Regions from separate parts of the Cobetia sp. L2A1 genome, predicted to be linked through region 2. Evidence: riboswitches for the same ligand, from Rfam matches in the RefSeq annotation. Region 2 holds a riboswitch; the other holds the start of a gene.

Region 1 (7,734 bases), 1.7 Mb from region 2:
ATCGTCAGGAAGATCGCCATCGGATCGTTGGTACCGGATTCGATTTCAAGTGTCGCACCAACGCGCTCGTTCAAGTGAACGCTCTGTCCACCAAGTAGCGAGAAGACAGCAGCCGCATCAGTCGAACCAACGATTGCCCCGACCAGCAAGCCTTCTATCAAGGTGAGATCAAACAGCCACATGGCCAGCAGACCAACCAGTCCGCTGGTAATGAAGACACCAAAGGTGGCAAGGAACAGCGCAGGTTTGAGACCTGCACGGAAGGTAGAGAGTCGAGTACGCAGACCGCCATCGAGCAAGATGAGCGCCAAGGCAAGGTTGCCGATCAAATAGGCTGTAGAGGCATCGTCAAACTGAATGCCAAGTACGCCATCTTCGCCGGCCAACATACCAAGGCCAAGAAACAACAGCAGCAGCGGCGTGCCCAGCCGCGCTGATACACGGCTAGCCAATACGCTCAGTGCGATCAGCATCCCTGCCAACAAGAAGTAATAATTCAGGTTCTCTACCACGTTCTCTCCCCCGCCATGCCCTGCACCAGATCTCGAGTGACGTCCGCGACGACTCACGGACAGTATTCCATGTCGACGCCGGGGTTGCAGAGAAATTTCTCAGCCATTCATGCACTTGCAGCTACCGGCCCGCGCACCTTGCTCAAGGGAGGCTTCGCGGAGATACCCAAGCAGGCACGGCGGCAAGTGCGGTAAACGACAACGGACCAAACGCCTCCATGGCCCACAGCAAAGCGCGGCAAAGTCCGCGCTGCCCTTCAATATCGACCATCCTGCCATGCCGAGAATAACCCGCCATGAACGCCTGACGCTGGGTGGACGTTTCCAACAGCAACTCGATCAATGCCCAATCGAACTCGATAGGCGCCCATACCAGCGCCTCCCAGTCGCTCCAGACCCACCCGGTGGCAGCACACAGATACTGATCGCCGCGCATATCCGGCAGACTCCAGACCGCGCGACTCGGTTGACTGAAGGTGCGTGTCAGTAAATCACCAAGCTCCGCCCGCCGCGGGTGCTGACCCAGGAAACGAATGACACGTGCATTCCAGTGCAATAATGGCATCGGCTGTGCCAACGGCTGACCGAAGCCTGAGACCGTATCCTGATGCAAACGTCCCAACTGATCACCGAGGAGTTCACAGAAGGTGGCGCTGAGATCACTGGGCTGCCCACTGGACCACGGCAGATGCCAGACCGGCGCACCATCGAGACGCCCGAGATAGGTCAGTGGAAGTGGTGGTAGTGGTAAACGCGCCGGCAACGCACCCGCCAGATGCGTCAGTGCCTCAGGCTGACGCCAGCGATCAGCCCCGAATACACCCCGCATCGCGCGCCAGAAGGGATCATTATCGGGACCAGTGCGCGCCAGCTTGATGATGCCCGGCGTGCCTCCCCGCTGCCGCCAAAGCCAATTGGCACTGTCCGGCCATGCCAGTGCCAGCGGCTCAAGCGATTGACCGAGATAGATGGATAATCTGCGAGTCAGGGCGTCTTCTGGCCAACCGCGCGGAAGCGGCCCCGAAGAGGTATCGGGGCGCTGTGGTGGCACAGGATAGTGCGAGCAGCTCGAGAGATCCGAAGTGTCAGGCATGGCGATCTCCAATGGCAACAAGGCTCCAACAACATGTTCAACAGCATACCCAACGGAATGCCACGCGGCATAGCATCACGTTTATCCGGTAATGACCGTGACTTGAGACGATGATTTGAGACGATGACTAATCAAGTCACCACACCCGACGATGGCAGGGATGCAACCAGCAAGGCGGTAACGTTACACTGTGCACTGGATGGGGGTGCCCGGTGACGGGCTGAGAGCCACTGCGCACGACGCGACACGGCAACCCCTGGAACCTGATCCGGTTGATACCGGCGGAGGGAATCCTGGGCGCCTGCCTGCTAGTCAAGGCGTCCTGCGTGCTTCCTCCTGCCGGCACGCCGCATGACTTCGGACTACATTGTGTCGCTGGGACTTACCCTCAATAACGCTCGCATTGACTACGCTGGCCACACGCTATTTCGCGACCTGACGGCGCGTCTTGATGCCGGCAGCTGGACAGCGCTGCTCGGACGCTCCGGCTGCGGCAAGAGCTCACTATTGCGGCTGTTGGCAGGTCTCGAGATGCCGGACCACCATCAGCTTGAACTACACACCGATGATGGCCACCCTCTATCTGGTCGAGTGGCGTGGATGGCTCAGCAGGATTTGCTGCTCCCCTGGCGGCGTGTGCTGGACAATCTGTGCCTGGGGGATGACCTCCACGGGCGCCCACGCAACATCGCTCGCGCACGCGAGCTATTGGCTGCAGTTGGGCTAGCGGGGCGCGAGAAAGCCTGGCCAGATACCCTCTCCGGTGGGCAGCGTCAGCGAGTCGCACTGGCGCGCACTCTCTATCAGGAAGCCCCGGTCGTCATGATGGACGAGCCCTTCTCTGCCGTAGATGCCATCACACGCCTTGAGTTACATGATCTCGCTAGCCGCCTGCTGGAAGGTCGCACCGTATTGATGGTCACGCACGACCCCCTTGAGGCGCTGCGCCTTGCGGATCAACTGTTACTGCTACGCCCAGCTACACGCGAAAGCCATGGCGCCGTACTCGATCGCCTGCCGGGGATGTCACCGCCGCGGCCCGTCCCTCTTGACGCACCTGCCCTGCAACAGGCGCAGGCCGAATTGATCGCGCGACTGCGAGACCCGAGTGAGGCCTTTATTCCGGCAACCACGAAGGTGCACGCATGAAGCGTCTGCATGCACTCCGTCACCTATTGATCAGCACTTGCGTCCTGCTGGGTCTCTGGCAGTTGGTCATCGTCATCACCGAAGTGCCCCCCTACATTCTGCCCGCCCCACTGGCAGTCGCAAAGGTGCTGATCCAGCAGGCACCGACGCTTGCTCACCATGCGAGCATTACCTTTACCGAGATTCTCGCCGGTTTGGTACTGGGCATTCTGCTCGGCCTGAGTACCGCATTGGCGCTGGCCTTCATTCCTCGCTTGCGCCGCACCCTGTTGCCGATACTGCTGATCAGCCAGGTCATCCCCCTCTTTGCCATCGCGCCGCTACTGGTGCTATGGCTGGGCTACGACATGCTGTCGAAGGTAGTGATGGCAACGCTGATCATCTACTTCCCTGTTGCCTCTACCGGCTACGATGGATTGCGTCAGACGCGCCAGGGGTGGTTAGACCTTGCCCACACCCTCGGTGCGAGCCCATGGCGTCTGTTGATCCATGTTCAGCTGCCCGCCGCCCTGCCGTCGCTTGCCTCCGGCATGCGCATGGCAGCCACTGCGGCCCCCATTGGCGCCGTTATCGGCGAATGGGCCGGTGCCAGTCAAGGACTGGGCTACCTGATGCTCAACGCCAACGCGCGAATGGAAATCGACCTGATGTTTGCCGCGCTACTGGTACTGGTCACGTTCTCACTGCTGCTTTACTTCTCGATTGATGCTCTGTTACGCACGCTGATGCCCTGGCATCGCGACAGCCTGACTCGCCTCAACTGATGTTGCGCCTAACCGATACACACCACTGCCGTGCTCAATGATTTCATGCTGCCTGTCATTGAACGGCAGACCCAACACCCCGTGATCACAAGGAACTACGCCATGCCTCTTTCGCCATCGGCGCCATGCCGACTCAGCATGTTGGCACGCCAGCTGCGGCTACCACTCGCGGCATTGTTTGCGTCAATCTTCCTGAGCACCCTGCCCAGCACTGCATTGGCGGCGGATGCCGCCAGCGATACCCCCGCAACTGCCACGACGACCAACGCCTCTGCTGATGCGACCAGTGAGCCCGTTGCCGCCATCAACAGCCAATCGACAGCGAAAGACGAGAAGGCCGCAGCCAAGAATACGGCTGATAAAGATTCCGCTGACGAAGGTGTATCAGAAAAGGCGGCCACGGCCGAGAAGCCGCTGACACACCTCAAGGTCATGCTGGACTGGTATACCAATCCGGGGCATGGCCCATTGGTGCTGGCTCAAGCGCTGGGACTGTTCAAGAAGCACGGCTTGGAAGTGGAGCTGATCGCACCCGCTGATCCTAGCGTACCGCCCAAGCTCGCTGCCGCAGAGCGTGTCGATATTGCCATCAGCTACCAGCCGCAGCTGCACCTGCAGATCGATCAGGGTCTGCCGCTAGTGCGTATCGGCACCCTCGTCGCGACTCCGCTCAACGTGGTGGTGGTGCGCGCGGATAGCGATATTCACTCGATGGCAGACCTCAAGGGCAAGCGTGTCGGCTATTCCGTCGGTGGGGTTGAAGAAGTGTTGCTATCCACCATGCTTCAGCACAGTGGCCTCAGCCTTGATGACATCACGCTGATTAACGTCAATTTCTCGCTGACGCCATCTCTGCTGACTCGCAAGGTCGATGCCGTCACCGGCGCCTTCCGTAACTTCGAGCTGGCCCAGATGGCACAGGAAGGCGTCAAGGGGCGTGCTTTCTATATCGAAGAAGAAGGTGTACCGACTTATGACGAGCTGATCTTCGTCGCCAATAGCGACAGCTATTCGCGCAAGCACACTCAATATGCCGCCTTCCTCGCGGCTGTGGGCGAAGCGACGGCATGGATGATCAATCATCCTGACAAGGGCTGGGAGCTTTTCCGCAAGTCTGATCCGGCGCTGGACACTGAGCTGAACAAGAAAGCCTGGTACGCGACCCTGCCGCGCTTTGCGCTGCGCCCTGCCGCCCTTGATGCCGGTCGCTATCGTGATTTCGAGAACTTCCTGTTTGAACGCGGCATGATCAAGCAGCGCCAGTCGCTTGGCCACCTGGCCGTCGATGTCAACGCACCTTGATCCTACGACTTGTCGATATACCAGCAGCGTCATGAAAACAGCGTCTCTAGCAGCATAATGAATGCGCCATACAAGAACGCCTGCTCGGCATCATGCCGAGCAGGCGTTTTTTATCGTGTATCTGACGTTGCCTCCATCAGGATTCCTGTAGGGGGTACCTTGCCAATCGCCGCGATAGCCAGGCCATCTGCAGTGGCTGGATCATCAAGGCAACCACCAGTACGGAAACCAGTAAGGGCATGCCCTCGAGAGCCCCGCTTGGCGTACTCACCAGCAGCCCTGCGCCAAGATAACTGCCCGCAGCAGAACTCAGATGCTGTACGGCACTCTGGGTACTGGTGAAGGCGGCACGTTCGTGGTCGGCTGGAATGAAGCTGTTGAGTGTATTCTGGGCCACCCGACGTGCCGAGGAGAACAACATATACGCGCCGAACCCGATCCAGATAAGCGATGGACCTGGCGAGTGCAGCAAGAACGCCCACCCCACCAATGCCGTCAGCAGGCAAGTAATGGTACCCGGCCAGACACAGCCGTAGCGATCACACAAACGGCCGGTCAACTGCATGCCCACCAACGAGAGGCCACCGCCAATCATGTAGAGACTGCCCAGATCTTCGCGCGGCAAATCCAGGTTGAACAGCAGATAACTGGCCAGATTGGGAATCACCAGGAAATTGCTGAACATCGCGGTAGCGATCAATGCCAATCCAAGCCGATGATTGGGCTGGGCCAGAATCGCCATGATCGTAGTGCCTTTGCGACTACGATTGCGCGTATCAGGATTATCGAGATGACCACGAATCGGGGGCAGCACCCAAGCCAACAACCCGCAGACCAGCAAGGCCAACAATGCTACGGCTCGGAAAGGTGCCTGCCATCCGAAACCTTCCGACAGCCATAGTGCAAAGGGCAATCCGAGCACTGATGCCACCGAAAATGCCCCCATCACCATGCCCATCGCACGTCCGCGCCTGACTCCGGGCACCACATCGATCACGATGGCCAGTGCTGTCGCCGCGGCAGGACCGCCAAACAGGCCACCCAGCATCCGGGCCGCCAATAACGTTTCGTAACCCGTGGCAAAGCTGGCAATCAGATGACAGAGCGCTGCGCCGAACAAAAAGCCGAGTACTGCCCAGCGGCGATCAAAGCGGTCAGCATGCCGTGTCCACAATAGCGTGCCGACCGCAGCGGCGAGAGGATAGCTACCGACGATATAACCCAGGCGATCAAGCGGAATCCCCAGCGACTCGGCAAAGTCAGGCCCAAGCGCCATCACCATGGTAAACCCCATGATGACAGCAAACTGAAGCAAGGTGACCAACCCCACGATCAATCGCTCGTGGGTTGTCACAGGAGGCAAGATAGCGTCAGCGAAGGCGCGCGGCTTACTCAAGTGCGCGAGACGCGATCGAGAAATATCAGCACCGCCTGCTGAAACTCAGCAGCACGTTCCGCGTGCAACCAGTGGCCAGCATCCAGCGAGGTTTCTTCCAGCGCCGGGAAACGTTCACGCATCGCTGCCAGGCCATCCTGCTGCACATAGTGGGAGCGCTCACCCCGCAACAGCAATGTCGGCATCTCAACCGGGGCCTGCCCCTGCGGTGCCTCGACAATCTGCGTGTAGCCCGCGGCGATCTGATCAAGCCCCACTCTCCAACCCATGCTGCCATCTTCAAGACGCACCAGGTTGGTCGCGAGGAACTGGCGAATCGCTGGTGTCTCGACATATTGCGCCATGACGCCATCAGCGTCCTTGCGTGAAGCCGGATGCGCATCACGCACGGCGTCGAGAGCGTCGAATATCTCATCATGACCATGCTCGTAAACTACTGGCGCAATGTCAGCGACAATCAAGCTACGCAAGCGCTCTGGCGCATCCAACGCGACCTGCATCGCGACCTTGCCACCCATCGAGTGACCCAGCAGGTCGCAACATGCTATCTCGAGCTTATCGAGCATCGCGATGACGTCGCCCGCTTGCTCTGGATAACTCATGCCAGCCACGTGCGGACTGCGCCCGTGATTACGCAGATCTACCGCAATCACGCGACGTGTCTCGGCCCACGATTTGATATGCGAACGCCAATTGTCAGCGCTGCCGAACAGGCCGTGCAGAATGACCAGCGGCGTTGATTCCTGCTGAGCATTATCTTCACCTTGAGCGGCTGCACGAGCGTCACTCTCATTATAAAAAAGCTCGACCGTTGTGCTCATCACCACCTCGATAAACGTCAAAAATGATACCGGATTTCAGAGAACACTCATGTTAGCAGACTATCTAGCAGATAGGATCAGATCAGCGTGGGCTGGCTTCCAGGTAGACCTTTACCGCCTGCCAAAGGGGACTGCGATAGCGCTCTGGGTGCCACAGCATTGAAAAGTGGCGCTTGAGATTAAGCTGCGGTGTCGGCAGTACGATCAGTTCACCGCGTGCCAGCTCCGCCGCTACCGACAAGTGCGACAAGCATCCAATCCCCAGCCCGGCGAATACGGCCTGCTTGATGGCCTCGTGCTGCCCCAGCTCCATGCGGACCTTCAACCGCTCGAGTCGTCCGTGCAAGGCACGCTCGAATACCGCTCGGGTCCCGGAGCCTCCCTCGCGCAGAATCCAGTCGGCCGCCGCAAGATCCTCATCATTCAGAGGCTCGCCACGCAAGGCCAGTGCGTGTGTGGGCGGTGCGACCACCACCAGCTCATCTTCGCGCCAGGTCTGGCTCATCAATTTCGGCGAGTGGCAGTCACCTTCGATCAGCCCGAGCTCAGCATCGAAATTGAGCACCGACTCCACCACCTGATGAGTATTGCGCAGGCGCAGATTGAGATCAGTCCCCGGATGCTCACGCATGAAGGCGCCCGCCAGACCCGGCAACAACCAGGTACCAATCGTCGCACTGGCAGCGATCTCCAGCTC
Region 2 (7,734 bases):
GCCCGCTTGAGCCAATGCACCGCAACTACCCGCCCAGGGTTAGCGGAATGCTCACAGAGGGAGACGTCGATGCCTAGCTTTAAAGACCTGACAGACGCCTGCACCGATGAGTGGCAGGACTATCTGCAGCATGATTTCGTGAGCCAGCTAGGTAAAGGCTGCCTGCCAGAAGATACCTTTCGCCACTACCTTCAGCAGGACTACCTGTTCCTGATTCACTTTGCGCGTGCCTGGGCACTAGCAGCTTACAAGAGCCGCAGCCTCTCCGAGTTACGCCAAGCCACTGCCAGTCTCGACACCATCCTCAATACCGAGCTTACGCTGCATATCGGCTACTGCGCCGAATGGGGTATTAGCGAGGATGACCTGAGTGAATTGCCTGAATCCCGTGCCACGCTCGCTTATACACGCTACGTTCTGGACTGTGGCCAGCGCGGCGACCTGCTCGATTTGCATGTTGCTCTGGCGCCCTGTCTGATCGGTTACGGTGAAATTGCCGAATGGTTACTGGACCAGGACAGCACTCTGATCGAAGACAACCCTTATGCCGACTGGATCGCCATGTACTCCAGCGACGACTTCAAGCAAGCCGTGGAAGCCGAACGTGAGTGGCTGAATGCTCGCCTATCTGAAGTGTCAGAGCGACGACTCGGTGAATTGGTTGATGTATTCCGTGATGCCACGCGCCTGGAAATCGATTTTTGGCAAATGGGACTGGATCGTAACTAAATGCTTATCATTAGCCTCACGGATAATAATATTATCATTTAGATAATTTAAATATAAAACAGGATGTCAGATCCTGAATGGGAAATGCCTCTACGGTGCCAACGCATTTCTGCCATTGAATATCTGAAGACGCTTGACGGGGTGCTGGTGGAACCGGCTGAGATCCTGCATGCATCGCCTCGCTGTCCTGACAGACGAGAGTTGCCAGCAAGGGGTCCCGTGGAACCTGAACCGGTTAGGACCGGCGTAGGAATCAAGCTGATGGTATGCCGCTTCGTGCGGCGCTGTCCTGCTCTGGATCTCATGATTGATACTGGGTCAATACAGACGCCATCCCTTCCCTACGCACGGTCTTCCCATGATGACGTCCCATGACGCCGCCCCTATGAGGAGACCTGCATGAGTACTGCCACATCTACACAAGATGAAAACGCTCGCGATCGGAGCACTGAAGACAAGAGCGTACCCAAGGCTCGCGCCCGCACCGATCGAAAAGATGGTAGCCGTCACCTGGCCAGTGAAGCGCGTGTCGATGACGCAGCCATTGCGCCCATGAGTGGTTCTCGCAAGATCTACATCGAAGGCTCTCGCCCAGACATTCGTGTTCCCATGCGCGAGATAGTCTGCTCCCCGACTCAGACAGCCAATGGGCTGGAAGAAAATCCGGCGATTGTTGTCTATGACACATCAGGGCCTTATACCGATCCAGCCGTGGAAATCGATATTCGGCGCGGTCTGGCACCGCTTCGCGAGCACTGGATCGAAGAACGCAATGATACCGAACAGCTCACTCAATTAAGCAGTGAATATGGACGTATTCGCCAGACTGATTTACGTCTGTCTTCACTTCGCTTCGAGCTTGATCACCGCCCTCGCCGCGCACTGGCAGGCAAGAACGTTACTCAGCTTCACTATGCTCGTCAGGGCATCATTACTCCCGAGATGGAATACATCGCCATCCGCGAGAATCAGCGCCGCATTGCCATGCGTGAAGAATACAAGGGTAGCGAGGCCGTAGAAGCGATTCTCGGCCATCAACACCCCGGCCATAGCTTCGGCGCCAGTCTACCGACAGAAATTACAGCGGAATTCGTGCGCGAAGAAGTCGCACGTGGCCGTGCCATCATTCCCGCCAATATCAATCATCCAGAAAGTGAGCCGATGATCATCGGACGTAACTTCCTGGTGAAGATCAATGGCAATCTAGGCAACTCGGCAGTGACCTCCTCCATCGAGGAAGAGGTCGACAAGATGACTTGGGGCATACGCTGGGGCTCCGATACCATCATGGACCTTTCTACTGGCACCAATATCCACGAAACGCGCGAGTGGATCCTGCGTAACTCGCCAGTTCCCATCGGAACAGTGCCTATCTATCAGGCACTCGAAAAGGTCGATGGCGCGGCAGAAAACCTCGACTGGGATATCTTCCGCGACACATTGATCGAGCAGGCCGAACAGGGTGTGGATTACTTCACCATTCACGCCGGTGTACTGCTGCGCTATGTGCCGCTAACCGCCAGTCGAGTTACCGGGATTGTCTCGCGCGGCGGCTCGATCATGGCCAAATGGTGCCTCGCCCATCACGAGGAAAGCTTCCTCTATACGCATTTCGAAGCTATTTGTGAGATCTGCAAGGCCTACGATATCAGCCTGTCGCTGGGTGATGGCCTGCGCCCGGGCTCGGTGGCAGACGCCAATGATGCGGCCCAGTTCGCCGAACTGGAAACGCTGGGGGAGTTGACCAGGATTGCCTGGAAGCATGACGTTCAGGTCATGATCGAGGGGCCGGGGCATGTTCCGATGCACTTGATCAAAGAGAATATGGACAAGCAGCTTACCGAGTGTGATGAGGCACCCTTTTACACGCTCGGACCGCTGACCACTGATATTGCACCGGGTTACGACCACATCACATCGGGCATCGGTGCCGCGATGATCGGCTGGTTCGGCTGCGCCATGCTCTGCTACGTCACACCGAAAGAGCACCTGGGCCTGCCTAACAAGGATGATGTCAAGACAGGCATCATCACCTACAAGATCGCCGCACACGCTGCTGACCTGGCCAAGGGACACCCGGGCGCTCAGCGTCGAGACAATGCCCTTTCCAAGGCGCGCTTCGAGTTTCGTTGGGAAGACCAGTTCAATTTGGGGCTGGACCCGGACACCGCGCGCAGCTTCCACGATGAGACGCTGCCCAAGGACTCCGCCAAGGTCGCCCACTTCTGCTCCATGTGCGGGCCGAAGTTCTGTTCGATGAAAATCTCTCAGGAAGTCCGCGACTATGCCAATGAGCACGGACTGAATGGTGACCCCGATAGTGTCAAGGCAGGCATGCAGGAGCAGGCCGAGAAATTCAAGCGCGAAGGCAGCCAGCTTTACCAGGAGGTCTGATGCTTTTCGCTACACGATAATGCCAACATGAAAAACGCCCTCAGCCATAAATGGCTGAGGGCGTTTTCGTTTTATCCATATCTTCTGACACGCTACTTGCCAGCGCGCCGTCTACCGCTCACCGAATGATCAGGTGCGGCTGGTCACTTCCAGAAGATGGTAACCGAACTGGGTCTTCACCGGACCTTGCACGGCATTGATCGGTGCACTGAATACGACTGCATCGAATTCCTTGACCATCATGCCCGGGCCAAAGGCACCCAGATCACCGCCGCTACGACCGGACGGGCAAGAAGAGTGCTCACGAGCAGCATCAGCAAAATCACGACCATTTTCGATCTCGGTCTTGAGGGCTGCACACTGTTCTTCACTGGAAACGAGAATATGACGCGCTGTGGCCTGTGCCATGACTATCACCTGTCACTGATCAAATGGTACCGCGCAAAGCGGCATGGCCTGCCATTGTGGCGCAAGGCGACGCTCGCCGCTAGCATCCGGCGCGTACTCGTCGATGATATTGGATAGCCTCGAGTGTGGCGTACTCTACAGAACGAGAGCTCTATACCGTGCTACGAGCCATGCAAATGACAACAGTGACAAGTTCCAGACACACAAACGCCCACCCGGAAGGCCGGATGGGCGTTTTTATACAGCTCCCTCAATCGAGAGCTGTGAGCAGATGTCGCTTACTTGGCGGCTTTCTGCATGGTCTCGGAGGCAGACTTGGCATTATTCTCAGCCATCTCCTGACCTTTCTTGGCATTGGTTTCAGCCAGTTCCTGACTCTTCTTGGCGAAGTCCTGATTCAGCTCGACCACTTTCTGTGTGTCGCTCTGCAGGCGCTCGCCGAGTGTCTTGACGGTTTCCTGCTGTTCCTTGACGAAGTTCTGCAGGCCTTCGCTATCCTTGACTTCAAGCAATGCACGAGCTTGAGCAATGGAGGCGTCAGCATAAGACTTGGTCAGCTCCATCTGGGCGCTAATCAACTTTTCGCTGTAATCAATGCTCAGGGCACTGAAAGCACGCAACGGAGCGAACATATCGTCGAACTGCTTGGTGGACTTATCAAAATTGGCATTGAACATGTGGCACCCTCCAGGGTTTTGGCATCACGCTGAAATGAATCCGGAGCTACGCTCCTTCGGCTATCAGGATTGAACCAAGCTTGTGCGCTATCGCGACCGAGCCATCACTACCAAACCTTCACTTACCAATAGTGCTCTCGACCAGGTTCCATCCTCGCTGCAATGCAGCATAAACCACTACTTGCTGCACCGCAACATTATGATGGCGGTATTTCCATATACGCGAGGATTCATTTCCCTGCCGCCTCTGCAAAGGTCTACAAGCACCTTTATAGCTGCTCGCGGCAACGCTCACACAACAGCCGTCCGCACAATGCCTCAATCTGGTTCGACTGCTGGCATAACACGATACTGTCCTTGGACAACCAGCGACGACATCCGTCACAGCGCGGCAGACCCTCGATATTTCGTGATGGACCCTGCATGTGCTTGCCAAGAGAGCCATCACCCTCGATCGCCTCAATATCAGTCTCTATCTCTCTATCGTCACCAGCGTGCGAAGGCTGACCCCAGTGTGCTGCTTGCAGCCCTCGACTTTCAAAGGGATGACTCTCTACTGCCTTCGGTGCCGATGATAGGGATTTGAGGGCAGACATCGGCAAATCGGCAAACGCTTGTCCTGACCCCGCGCCCTGATCGGTAGGCTGTGCCGTTACCGAATCACTGTGTTCAACGGAAGACGCACTCAGAGCAGCGGGTACCCAACGATACGCAGAAGCCGCGCCGTCCGCGCTTACACCACGCGAGGATTCCTGTGTATCGGGTGATAAACCAAGCCGCACCGGCCAATCAATCGTTGAAGTGACATGTTGTGCTGCAATTGCGCGCCCCAACCGTCGTAAACGCCGCTTATCAATTCGGTGCGTGAAACTACGCAAACGCGTGATGGAAGCCGTGCGCCCACTCACCTGCAGGCACTGCCTCCGGAGACGCGACATCGACACCAGCGCACGACTATCCACGATATCTTCCGGCGGACGACTTGCCTGTGATTCATCCGCTATCACGACCCGATACAGGAGTTGTGGCTGGAGCGTCATTCCCATGCGTAACGGCAACAGGCCAGACACATCCAACCAATCTCGAAATAGACGGCGATGCTCTGTAATCGCCAGCAATGGCGAAGGTGTCAATAGTCGCTCCTGGAAATCACCGGAAGCCTCCTCACTTTGGCTCGCCTTGTCGGTACCACCGGTGTGCGTCAGCAGCTCTCCAAATGACGTAATAGTCAGCTGAAGATCAAAGCACGATGCATCCAACACCCAGGCCTGCATCAGACAATTGATAAGCAGGTGATCAATTTCGATCACCTTGTCTTTCTGCCAAAGTCGCAGATCATGCAATACGATCCAGTCATCGCGTGCGCCCAGCAGTGAATCCAGCTGCGTCGCCAATGTGCGGCGACGCACCTGGCGGGCACGCATCGTGCGAAGCGCCTGCAAGACTTGATGACGCTCGCTGCCGGCAAGGGCAGCATCCTGGGCCAGCACCTCCAGCACCAGGACGTCATACTCCCTTGAATCACATTCCTTGATCAGCATGGGAGCCCCTGAAATTAGAATATTAAAATATAGCTCAGTATAGCTCCCCATCCGCAATTTTTCTTGCCATGCAATAGGCGAGCAATACCGATTTGGCGGTAGCTGAATCGAGTCATTTCAGCGCGCTGACGCCTTGATACCGGATGGCCAAAAGGAATAAAAGCTTGATCTGCATCAACCTTATTCAGGCCAACACCTGACTTATTGGCTGACTACTCGTCCTGTCGATAAGGCAGCATGTCGGTTACCTGCTGCCGCGCCTTGGCTATCCAGCGCGTTTCCTCTTCAACCGCTTCCGTCACCGCATCTTGTAACCCGGGGTGAACGAGCCAGTGTAATGACCAGGTATCGTAGGCTGAAAAGCCACGACTAATCTTGTGCTCACCCTGCGTACCGGGATCAAAGCGTGTCAGCCCGCGCGCTAGACAGAACTCAAGCCCCTGGTAGTAGCAGACCTCGAAATGCAGACAGTCGGCTTGAACCTCACTGCCCCACCAGCGCCCATACAGGCAATCACTGCCAATCAGGCATAGTGCGGCAGCGACAGGTATCTGTGCTGCATCACGCGCCTGAATCAACAATAGTGCCTCGGGCATGCTCCGCTTGAGTTGGTGGAAAAATTCAATAGGAAGGTAGGGCCGTTGCGCGCGCTCCCGATAGGTCATGCAGTAGCAGCGATAGAAAGCTTCGATATCCGCGTCACCAATCTGTTCGCCACTGAGGCGGACCAGTGAAAAGCCCTGCTCGGCCACCTTGCGACGTTCACGTCGAATTTCCTTGCGGCGTCGAGAGCGCAAGCCATCGAGGAAGGCATCGAAGTCTCGCTCGCCACGAGACTGCCAGTGATACTGCATACCTGGACGGCGAATAAGGTGCGGCACGGCTGCCTGCCAATCGATGCACTCATCTTGCTCGACGAACAGCAGATGAAAGCCACTATGCTCGTAGCGACGTAAAGCACCACCAATGTCGGCCGCAGGCGCAACACCGGCCTCAAGATGCGGCCATAGCCACTTCAACAGTGCACGCCGCGACGGCGTATCTCCTGCGTCATCTCTCATTACCAGTCGTGGCCCAGCACTCGGCGTAAAGGGAACGGCCGTGAGCTGCTTGGGATAATAACGCCCGCCTGCCCGTTCCAACGCCTCAGCCCATTGTTGATCAAAGACATACTCACCGCGAGAATGCAGTTTTAGATAACGCAGCAGGCCGGCCAGCAGACGCCCATTCTCATCGCGTATCAATAGATGCGCCGGATGCCAACCTGTGGCCGCGACAGCCGCTCCACATTCTTCAAGGGCTACAAGATAAGAATGTTGCAAAAAAGGGTAGTCACAACCGGCCAGACGATTCCACTCATGCGCCGAGATGTCACTGATAGAAGCGAGAACCTCCAACCGCCAGCCATCAGTCTTCTCGACAAGGCTATCGGGCACTCCCGAGTTGTCAGGCATATCCCGCTGGGAGGCATTCTCCTCCAGCCCATCCTCTGCTCGCCATTGCCCTATCACCATTTTCTCCTCTTGTTCTCCCCGGGAGCAGACATGCCGCCCGCACCAGGACATGCTAGTGTGTCGTCATGATGCAGGACAACGAGACCACCATGACAGACACATCGACACCACCCGAAGAATCATCTGCTGATCAAGCATCAGGGCCGACCACAAGACAGGCCTCTACGCCAACTCCGCCCGCTCAGGATATTCATGCCAGCACCAATTCCATGGCGCTGGTGGGATTCGCCTTGAGTGTACTTGGGTGCTTGCTAGCACCTGCGGCACTGGGTGGTGTTGTCTGTGGCCATATTGCACGCAGTCAGATCCGCAAGTCCGGTGAAGCGGGGGACAGCTGGGCACTCGCTGGATTAGTGCTTGGCTATCTACTGATCGCTCTGTCGTTGGCGGGCCTGCTGATATTCGGCGGGATGATGATGACCATGTTCGGTATCATGGCGTTTAGTAGTTGACCGTTAGTCGTTGACCGTC

What was found. A riboswitch is a leader RNA that binds a small molecule or an ion and turns the genes downstream of it on or off. The one in region 2 is predicted to bind thiamine pyrophosphate.
Region 1: it holds a riboswitch for thiamine pyrophosphate, as region 2 does, so the genes downstream of both, GQR90_RS05955 (ABC transporter ATP-binding protein) here and thiC (phosphomethylpyrimidine synthase ThiC) in region 2, are expected to answer to the same signal.

Annotation. Positions count from the first base shown of each region.
Region 1 covers NZ_CP047025.1:1,373,025-1,380,758, reverse strand. Annotated here, with positions in the region: gene GQR90_RS05965 (potassium/proton antiporter) at 1-512, opposite strand, end outside; gene GQR90_RS05960 (hypothetical protein) at 655-1,605, opposite strand; TPP riboswitch at 1,797-1,912, shown strand; gene GQR90_RS05955 (ABC transporter ATP-binding protein) at 1,957-2,754, shown strand; gene GQR90_RS05950 (ABC transporter permease) at 2,751-3,518, shown strand; gene GQR90_RS05945 (ABC transporter substrate-binding protein) at 3,621-4,820, shown strand; gene GQR90_RS05940 (MFS transporter) at 4,957-6,174, opposite strand; gene GQR90_RS05935 (alpha/beta fold hydrolase) at 6,213-7,037, opposite strand; gene GQR90_RS05930 (LysR substrate-binding domain-containing protein) at 7,120-7,734, opposite strand, start outside.
Region 2 covers NZ_CP047025.1:3,111,852-3,119,585, forward strand. Annotated here, with positions in the region: gene tenA (thiaminase II) at 70-729, shown strand; TPP riboswitch at 857-999, shown strand; gene thiC (phosphomethylpyrimidine synthase ThiC) at 1,282-3,123, shown strand; gene GQR90_RS13315 (peptidylprolyl isomerase) at 3,253-3,531, opposite strand; gene GQR90_RS13320 (phasin family protein) at 3,810-4,208, opposite strand; gene GQR90_RS13325 (nuclease-related domain-containing protein) at 4,478-5,749, opposite strand; gene GQR90_RS13330 (GNAT family N-acetyltransferase) at 5,962-7,263, opposite strand; gene GQR90_RS13335 (DUF4190 domain-containing protein) at 7,353-7,715, shown strand.